Regions from separate parts of the Jeotgalicoccus sp. ATCC 8456 genome, predicted to be linked through region 1. Evidence: riboswitches for the same ligand, from Rfam matches in the RefSeq annotation. Region 1 holds a riboswitch; each other region holds the start of a gene.
The links. A riboswitch is a leader RNA that binds a small molecule or an ion and turns the genes downstream of it on or off. The one in region 1 is predicted to bind S-adenosylmethionine.
Positions count from the first base shown of each region.

Region 2: linked by a shared signal. The riboswitch ahead of JEM45_RS04985 (methionine ABC transporter ATP-binding protein) and the one ahead of JEM45_RS06125 (5-methyltetrahydropteroyltriglutamate--homocysteine S-methyltransferase) in region 1 are both predicted to bind S-adenosylmethionine.
Region 3: linked by a shared signal. The riboswitch ahead of JEM45_RS02855 (methionine ABC transporter ATP-binding protein) and the one ahead of JEM45_RS06125 (5-methyltetrahydropteroyltriglutamate--homocysteine S-methyltransferase) in region 1 are both predicted to bind S-adenosylmethionine.

Region 1 is NZ_CP066224.1:1,195,963-1,199,092, forward strand. Features, by position in the region: gene JEM45_RS10920 (ribonuclease H1 domain-containing protein) at 1-107, opposite strand, end outside; gene JEM45_RS06125 (5-methyltetrahydropteroyltriglutamate--homocysteine S-methyltransferase) at 167-1,252, opposite strand; SAM riboswitch class I at 1,344-1,449, opposite strand; gene JEM45_RS06130 (MFS transporter) at 1,608-2,783, shown strand; gene JEM45_RS06135 (MsnO8 family LLM class oxidoreductase) at 2,946-3,130, opposite strand, start outside.
Region 2 is NZ_CP066224.1:987,349-990,478, forward strand. Features, by position in the region: gene JEM45_RS04980 (methionine ABC transporter permease) at 1-299, opposite strand, end outside; gene JEM45_RS04985 (methionine ABC transporter ATP-binding protein) at 296-1,318, opposite strand; SAM riboswitch class I at 1,400-1,498, opposite strand; gene JEM45_RS04990 (thioredoxin family protein) at 1,539-1,853, opposite strand; gene JEM45_RS04995 (toprim domain-containing protein) at 1,804-2,211, opposite strand; gene gcvH (glycine cleavage system protein GcvH) at 2,305-2,685, opposite strand; gene JEM45_RS05005 (Spx/MgsR family RNA polymerase-binding regulatory protein) at 2,752-3,108, opposite strand.
Region 3 is NZ_CP066224.1:526,713-529,842, reverse strand. Features, by position in the region: gene JEM45_RS02865 (putative RNA methyltransferase) at 1-477, shown strand, start outside; gene JEM45_RS02860 (SprT-like domain-containing protein) at 794-1,294, shown strand; SAM riboswitch class I at 1,331-1,433, shown strand; gene JEM45_RS02855 (methionine ABC transporter ATP-binding protein) at 1,492-2,505, shown strand; gene JEM45_RS02850 (methionine ABC transporter permease) at 2,558-3,130, shown strand, end outside.

The DNA of each region.
Region 1 (3,130 bases):
GATTTGAATTCTGCCCCACTATAACCTTTAACTGCTTTTTGACAGTCCGGCCAATTAGTGAAGATGCCTGTTTGATGTCCTTTACGCACTGCATAATATTTCGCCATAACGATACTCCTTTAAATATATAAAACCACTCATGATTGTACCATGAGTGGCAGTTTCCTTATAATAATTCGTCAGCAAGTGCAATGACGTAACGTAATTTTTCCCACTGTTCTTCCTCAGTTAAAACATTTCCGTGGTGTGTTGAAGAGAATCCACATTGTGGACTCAAACGAATTTGTTCTTTAGGCACATAATTGGTCGCTTCTTCAATACGCGCTTTGATCACTTCTTTATCTTCTAAATCACCACTTTTTGAAGTCAGTAAACCGAGCACAACAGCCGGGCCACCATCAGGAATTTCTTTTAGAGGCTCAAAATCGCCTGAACGATCATCGTCATACTCTAAAAAGAAACCATCAACATTTTCTTTAGCAAATAAGACAGGTGCAATCTTGGCGTATGATCCTTCAAATGCCCAAGTTGAACGGTAGTTTCCTCGACATAAGTGAGTAGTAATTACCATATCTTCTGGTTTCACTTCTAGGGCGCCATTTACAACTCTTAGAGCAAGATCTATAAGTTGTTCGCGGTTATAACCACTCTCTTGATACGGTTCTTCTTCAGTATTTAGTCTTGCAATATAAACATCATCTAACTGTAAGTATCGACAACCGACATCATAGAAGGCCAAGATGGCATCCTGGTAAGCTGCAATAATGTCATCTGTATATTCTTCAATATCCGGATAGATTTCCTTATTACGTACACCATAGTTGAAAAATTGGTTAGGTGAAGGAATCGTTTGTTTTGGAACAGCTCTGTCTCCAACGATTTCCTTAAACAGGATAAACTCTTTCACGTGTGGATGGTTTTTATCGAAAGAAATCTTACCGATGTTTCGGATATTATAGGCTTCTGTCTTCATGCCATTGAATGAGTAACCTTCTTCAGGGATATAGCCTTCAAAGCCACCAACATGTTCCATAAAGTCAGTGTGCCAAAAACGTCGGCGGAACTCGCCATCCGTAACAGCCTTGAGTCCGACTTCAATTTGCTTATCCACAACTTTTTCAATTTCTTCTGTTTCTATTTTAAATAATTCGTCCTTACTGATATTACCTGCTTCAAAGTCTTTTCTTGCTTGATGTATTCTGACAGGACGTAATAAACTTCCGACGTGATCTGCTTTAAATGGTGCTGACATGTAATAACCTCTTTCAATATTGTTTTTAAATAAATAAAATCCCCTTCTATCTTGTTTAAGATTTAAAAGAGGAGTGCTTTACATGTCCATCTTCTCATCTTTAAGTTACAAGAACTTCAAGGAATTAGCACAGTACCCCTAAGGGTCCGCTGCTGAGGTATCGACGGGCCTTTTCCCTCCACCTCTCTGGATAAGAATTTTATTTATTTAATTGAATATTATATTAGCACTAGACATAATATTCTGTCAAATAACTTATAAATCACTAAGTGAAAACACTTTCTTTATATATAATATAGACTTTGTTTTTAATGTGTAATAGTATATCTCTTATGCTTTTAGTAAGGAGGTTAATATGAAGAATCAAGCTTCAAGACAACTTGTCATTACAATTTTTATGATCGGTGCCTTTGCAGTCGGCATGACAGAGTATGTCGTTACCGGTTTATTAACTCAATTTGCTGCAGATTTAAACGTTGAAGTTTCTACAACCGGTTTACTTCTAAGTGTTTATGCACTCAGTGTTGCTGTGTTTGGTCCGGTGATTCGATTATTAACGTTGAGATTGTCTCCGAAATTACTCTTAATAATTTTAATTTCTATATTTATAGTTTCTAATATTGTTGCCGCGACCGCACCAAATTTTGAAGTACTACTATTATCGCGTTTGTTATCCGCTTCTATGCATGCGCCATTCTTCGGTGTCATGATGAGTTTAGCGATGGTAATTTCTCCACCAAATAAGAAAACCGGCGCGGTTGCCCTAGTGAATGGTGGACTCGTCATCGCAGTGATGCTCGGTGTACCATTTGGTTCATACATTGGTGCCTTGTTAGACTGGAGAATCGTCTTTTGGATCATCGTTACCCTCTGCATAATCAACTTACTTGGTCTAATATTATTTACACCAAACTATAAGACAGGTGAAGCACCGAAAATCTCTAGTGAATTGTCAGCATTAAAAGATAAGAATGTCATCATGTTAATGATTACGATTATTTTTGGATACTCAGGTGTATTTACTGCTTATACGTTTTTAGAACCTATGTTAAGAGACATTGCTGGTATGGGAGACTTTGGGGTCACTTTTAGTATGCTAATGTTTGGTACTTTTGCAGTCATTGGTAACTTTTCGTCTGGGCGAATCCAACCCGGAAAACTAACTGGCGCAGTTACTTTGGTTATTCTGTTCTTAGCCATCGTCTTATTCGGTTTAACCTTTATGTTAGAAGTTCCATATCTTGCCTACCTTGCCGCTGGACTATTTGGCTTAGGCACATTCGGAATTTCTCCAATGTTGAATTCTAAGATTATTTTTGCAGCCGTTACCGCACCCGCTTTAGCCGGAACTTTGGCCGCTTCAGTTTTCAACCTTTCAAACTCAATCGGTGCATCACTCGGTTCACTTTTATTGACTAACGGATTTTCATACCGTGAGATTACCTTCATTGCCGGTGGTATGTTAGTATTTGGCGCTTTATGCATGGTCGCCACTCACTTCATAGAAGATAAAAGCCGCTTTGAAAATTAATGTTTTATAATATCTCTATAGCTATCGGCTCTCTGTCGTGGTCACAGCGGGCCGTTATTTACTTTTCGGCTTTCTGTGATCACTACAGCGGGCCACCCGCTATCATCAACATCACAAAAAAAGCGTTGAACTCTATAAGGTTCAACGCTTTTCTTAATTATTTTACATCACTTCAGCAATTCTTTTATAACTATTAACCTTATCAGTAAAATCATGTGTAATCGTCACTATCATTAACTCATCAACACCGTAAGTTCTTTGATATGCCATCAACTTATCCCGCACAAAATCAGCATCTCCTATGATGACATTGTCACGGACCTTATTGAGCTCAGCTACTTCTTCCT
Region 2 (3,130 bases), 210 kb from region 1:
ATTACTGTACCCATGATTGCTTTTGTAAATGGCATAAGTAAAATAATTAAAATGATAAATGGAATCGCTCTAAAGAGATTGACGATGAAGGATGTCGTTCCATAAAGCGGTTTTGAGGGAACATTTTCACTCTTATTAGATAAGAACAAGATAATACCGAAAATGAGTCCAATTATAAAGGCTGCAATCGTTGCAATCACAGTCATATATATCGTTTCATAAGTCGCTTCAAATACTGCATCCCATTTCACATTTTCAAAACTAAACATATTTTTAAATTCTTCAATTACACTGTTCATCCTGCTTCAACCTCCAATGTGACATCGTGCTTCTTAAACTCATTTGAGATTGATTCAAGGGTCTCATTATCGATATCTAAGGCAATATATAAATGTCCAAATGATTCTTGATTCGTCTGTTTAATATTACCTGATAAAATATTTACATCTAAACCGTAATTTCTTATAACTTCAGAAACAATTGGAGATTTTGTTCTTGTACCTACAAAGTTTAATTTTACAATTGTTGAAGTAGGGAACGATGCTTTAAGTTCTTCAATTGCAAGTTGGTGGTCATCATCTGAAATGTCATCCTTAACAAAGCGTTTTGTTACACTTGATTGTGGATTTTGGAACAATTCAATTACTGAACCCACTTCAACGACCTTACCGTTCTCCATCACTGCTGCACGGTCACATATCTTTCTGATCACATGCATTTCGTGAGTAATCAAGACGATGGTTAGATTCATCTCTTTTGTAATATCAACAAGTAAATCTAAAACTTCATCAGTTGTTTCTGGATCTAAGGCACTAGTTGCTTCATCACATAGTAATACTTCAGGCTTGTTCGATAAGGCTCTAGCAATACCGACACGTTGTTTTTGTCCACCTGATAGCTCACTTGGGTAATTATGTGCTCTACCTTCTAGTCCAACAAGTTTAATTAATTCATCAACGCGTGCCTGGCGTTCCTTTTTTGGTACACCTGCAATTTCCATTGGAAAACTAATATTTTCTGCGACTGTTCTTGACCACAGTAAGTTGAAATGTTGGAAAATCATAGACACTTTCTGGCGTTTATTTCGAAGATCACCTTTGGACATTTTACTGATGTCATCTCCACTGACAATCACGTCACCTTCAGTTACATCTTCTAATCCATTTAACAATCTGATTAAGGTGGATTTCCCTGCACCTGAGTAGCCGATTATCCCAAATATTTCACCGTGATTAATCGATAAGTCAACTTGGTCAACTGCTGTTATATTTTGTTTCTTAGTTTTAAATATCTTAGAAACACTTTTTATATTAATCATGATACATTACCCTTTCTCATCGATCGAAAATTAAAAGACCTACTCATAATATTATGAGTAGGCCTTTTAATTTCATTATGCCTCTCATCTTTAGGATTTGTTCCTGTGATTTAGCACCTTGTCATTAAGACGGTTGCCGTGGCTTCTTAGGGCACTTCCCTCCACCACTCTTGATAAGAGTTCTATTCGATTGAGATTTATAATATCAGACTATTCTCTACTAGTCAACCAGGAATTCATCTAATACTTCATTTAAATATGGTACTGAGTGAAAAGCATAGAGTGCATTCACAAGTTGACCATTTTTAAATAACAGCAAGGCTGGTGCTGAACGTATGTGATACTTATCTATTAAGTCTTTATGGTAGTTCAAGTTAATTCTCTCGTATGAGATATCCTTCATCTCAGTGACGACTTTCAACATGGATTCTGAAATTTCACATGTCTTACACATCGTGGCATAACCAAAGATAATATAACTGTCCTTATCCTGTGTATTCTTTAATAAATCTGCTGTTGAAATTATTTCCTTCACGATAAAACTTACCTTTCATTATTAACGCATTATCTACGTAAAAACCGTGTCTTAAGAGGAGGTTAGCTAGATAGTCATGCGGGCAACGACCGACTTCTCCAAATTTTGGATCAATATAAATATGCGTGCTTTCACTTAAATGTTTTTTAAACCATTGACGAATTTTTCTTCCTTCTTTATCCGCATCGGATAATATAAAAATTTGCGAATCACCTAGCTGTTCGATAATTTCATCTAATTTGGAAATACCCATTGTTCCGAAAGTGCAAATAATTTGAGCCGGTTCTACTAACACTTCTTCTAAGCGACGTTTATCAGTCTTGCCTTCAACAATGAGTACCTTATCAGAAAGATTCATTCGTATCACCCTTAGTTTAATTTTATACAAATTCACCAGAAGTAATAAATATTTGTTTTTAAAAAACTCCGGACAAATGTCCAGAGTTTAAAATTAACCCTCGATAACTGCTTGATAACTAGCAGCATCAAGAAGATTATCAAGTTCGCTTTCATCTGAAAGTTCAACTTTCAGCATCCAAGCGCCTTCATATGGATTTTCATTTACAAGTTCAGGACTATCTTCAAGCTCTTCGTTAATCGCAACGATTGAACCTGAAACTGGAGCGATTAATTCTGAAACAGTCTTAACTGATTCAACGCTACCGAATGATTCACCTGTTGATACGTCGTCGCCTTCCTCTGGAAGCTCAACAAACACAATATCACCAAGTTCAGATTGTGCAAAATCAGTAATACCGATAGTTACAGTATTCCCTTCAACCTTTACCCATTCATGGTCCTCACTGTATTTTAGATCTTGTGGTAATGACACGCTAAAACCTCCCTTTTAACTTATCATATATATTGTTACATATTCATCATACTACAGGCAAGAAGATTAATTCAATAAAGCTTGCTCATAATTTTCTTCTTTAAAACCTAAAAGAACTTGGTTATCTAATACAACCATTGGTCGCTTGATTAACATACCGTCACTTGCAAGCAATTCAAACTTTTCGTCATCTGAAAGTTCAGGCAAGCGTTCTTTTAAATCAAGTTCTTTAAATTTGCCCCCTCTTTTATTAAAGAAATCATCTACGTTATATGAAGAACGGTCTACAATACCTTTTAGCGTATCGATTGACGGTACGTTTTCGACCATATCTATGGCAGTGAATTCTAAGTTGTTATCCTCTAAAAATTTCTTCCCCTTACGGCAAGTTGTACATTTTGAATACTCATAAAAAGTTATCATTATATCCTCCTAAAATAGAAAG
Region 3 (3,130 bases), 670 kb from region 1:
GTTGGATTAGATATCTCAAAAGATGGCGTTTTACTCGCGAGTAAAAACTATAGTCATGAAAACTGGGTGGTCGGTGATTTAAGACATACACCGTTTAAAGAGAGTAGTATAGATGTTATTTTAAGCTACTTATCTCCTGCGAATTATGAAGAATTTCATCGTATATTAAAGCCGAACGGCATACTGATTAAAGTTATTCCTGGTAGCAAGTACTTAAAAGAAATTAGAGAGGCCTTAGCCGGTGATAGTCAAGAATATGAGAATACGGATACCTTGGAATTATTGAGAAATAAAGTAGATGTTATTTCCGAAGAGAGAATCACATATGAAGTTGAACTGGATGATTCTGCTTTAAAAGACTTAATCAAGATGACCCCGCTCGGTTGGCATGTAATTCAGCAAGAGGTTAGAGATTTTACTGAAACAAGCAGTAAAATAATTACTGTAGATTTACACATTATTCAAGCGCAATTTTGAAATAACTGTCATTGTAATCTTATCAAACTGCGTTATAATACTGTTTATAGGCTAATACTTGAAACATTCGGGCATATATTACAAAGACATTACAAACTTAATTATTTCACATTTAGGCTTGAAATAAGCCAAAGATTAAAATATAATGAAAATATATTAAGAAATACATAACAGAACGACCTATTAATTTATAGCTATATTTCATATTATTAGCTCAATCGTTCTTTGATAGTGCCTTTGGCCTAGATATCATATTATATTATTTATCTGTTAGGGAGACTTCGAGTCTCTCTTTTTTTATGACTATTTATAAGTAGTGGTGAGTAAGGTGGACGAAAAAGAATTATTAAAATATGCGGTAACATTCTCAAAAAAGTTTTTTAATGTGGATTTTAATATTCCGCTAAGAATCTCAAATAGAATGACAGCCAAACTGGGCGCTTTTGTAATTAAGACGAGATACAACAGGGTTATTAACGAAGAGATTGTCATGTCGAAATCCTTTATCGACAATAATCCGAGGCACGTAATTCTTGATGTCCTACACCATGAATGTGTGCATTTTTGTCTATATCGAATAAATAAACCTTACCGAGATCAAGATGATTATTTTAAGAATACACTCAAGAAGCTCAATATTTCATTAACAAGAACCTATAGATACAAAGGCATTTTACATCATTATCAATGTATGCACTGTAATTATAAATTTACTAAACGTATGAAGGGCTATGAGAAGCGGTATGTCTGTGTACGTTGTCATTCGAGATTTGCTTATCTCGGTCAAAGTAATGAGTCGCCTTATATTGACTTTTAGAATTAAATCCTATAGTATTACTCTAAATTGAATATGAAATTATCAAGAGAGATGGAGGGTCGGGCCCTATGAAGTCTCAGCAGCGGGCTTATTTAAGTACTGTGCTAAATCCTGCAGGCATCGGCTTGAAAGATAATCAAACATCGCCATTTGTCTACATGATGAATGGTTTTTTTATTTTAAAGAGGAGGTAGATCATGAGCATAAAATTGGAGAGCGTTTCAAAAACCTATCAATTAAAAGGTCGTAAGGTTGAAGCATTAAAAGAAACATCATTAGAAATTAAATCAGGTGAGATTTTTGGTTTAATCGGATATTCAGGTGCAGGTAAATCTACTCTTGTTAGACTAATCAACTTATTAGAACAACCAACAACGGGTTCTGTAACAGTTGCTGGTGAAGATTTAACAAAGCTCACTAAGCATGAACTCAGACAGAAACGACAGAAAATTGGCATGATATTTCAGCAGTTTAACCTCATTGAATCTAAGACCGTTTATGAAAATATTGAGTTTGTCTTAAAAGCTTCAAAATTTGATAAAAAGAACAGAACAGCCCGTATCAAAGAACTATTGGAACTGGTTGGTCTTGGAGACAAGGCTGAAATTAAATCATCAAATTTAAGTGGAGGGCAAAAGCAAAGAGTCGGTATTGCTCGTGCACTTGCAAATGATCCTGACATTTTGCTTTGTGATGAAGCAACAAGTGCCTTAGATCCAGACACGACTAAGAGTATTCTTAAATTATTGAATCGAATCAATAAGGATTTAGGTATTACGATTATCGTTATTACTCATGAAATGGAAGTCATCAAAGAGATTGCAGACCGGGTCGGTGTAATGTCTAAAGGCGAAATTTTAGAAATAGGTCATACTTACGATGTCTTTAGTCATCCTAAGCATGAAATTACTAAAGACTTTGTTCAAGAAATTTATAATTTTGAAGTCCCTAATCAGTTTAAGGCAACGCGTGAGAATCAAGTGATTACAATACAGTTTCTCAGTGAAAATGCAGAGGAAAATTATCTCAACAAACTCTACCGTAATTTTGATTTAAACATAAGCATCTTAAATGGACGTATTGAATACATTAAGGATCAACCACTTGGTTTTTTAATGTTCCAAGTGACTGGTAAAGAAGAAGAAATTAATAGACTGAAAAGTCATATTGACCAGACGAACGGCATAGAAAGGGTGGGTTACATTGGATAGTTTCAGTCAGTTATGGCCAATTTTATATAAAGCATTACTTGAGACCGTACAAATGGTTTCTATTTCAATATTTTTTGCAGTGTTATTAGGCTTACCACTTGGTATCCTTTTATATATTACACAGCATCCACTCCTTTTTAGAATTAAACCTTTAAACAGTGTTCTTGGATGGGTGATGAATATTATACGGTCATTCCCTTTCATTATCTTAATCGTTGCGATAATGCCTTTTGCAACTTGGTTAGTCAATGATTCACATGGGCCAGTATTTGCAAGTGTGGCCTTATCAATAGCTGCAGTACCACTATTTGCCCGACTCGTTGAATCTAGTTTCAACGGTGTTAAGGACGGAGTGATTGAAGCGTGTATTGCTGGTGGCGCTTCAATTTTCTTAATCGTTACGGATGTTTTGTTACCAGAAGCGAAAAAGAGTATTACCCAAGCGATTACGCTAACAATTATTTCAATTATTGCTTTCTCAGCGACTGCAGGCGTTGTCGGTGGTGGTGGTGTAGGTGACCTAGCCATACGATACGGTTATTACCGTTATGACACATTAACGATGATTGTGACAGTGGTTGTCTTAATCATTATCGTACAAATTGTTCAGTGGGTCGGCGACCGA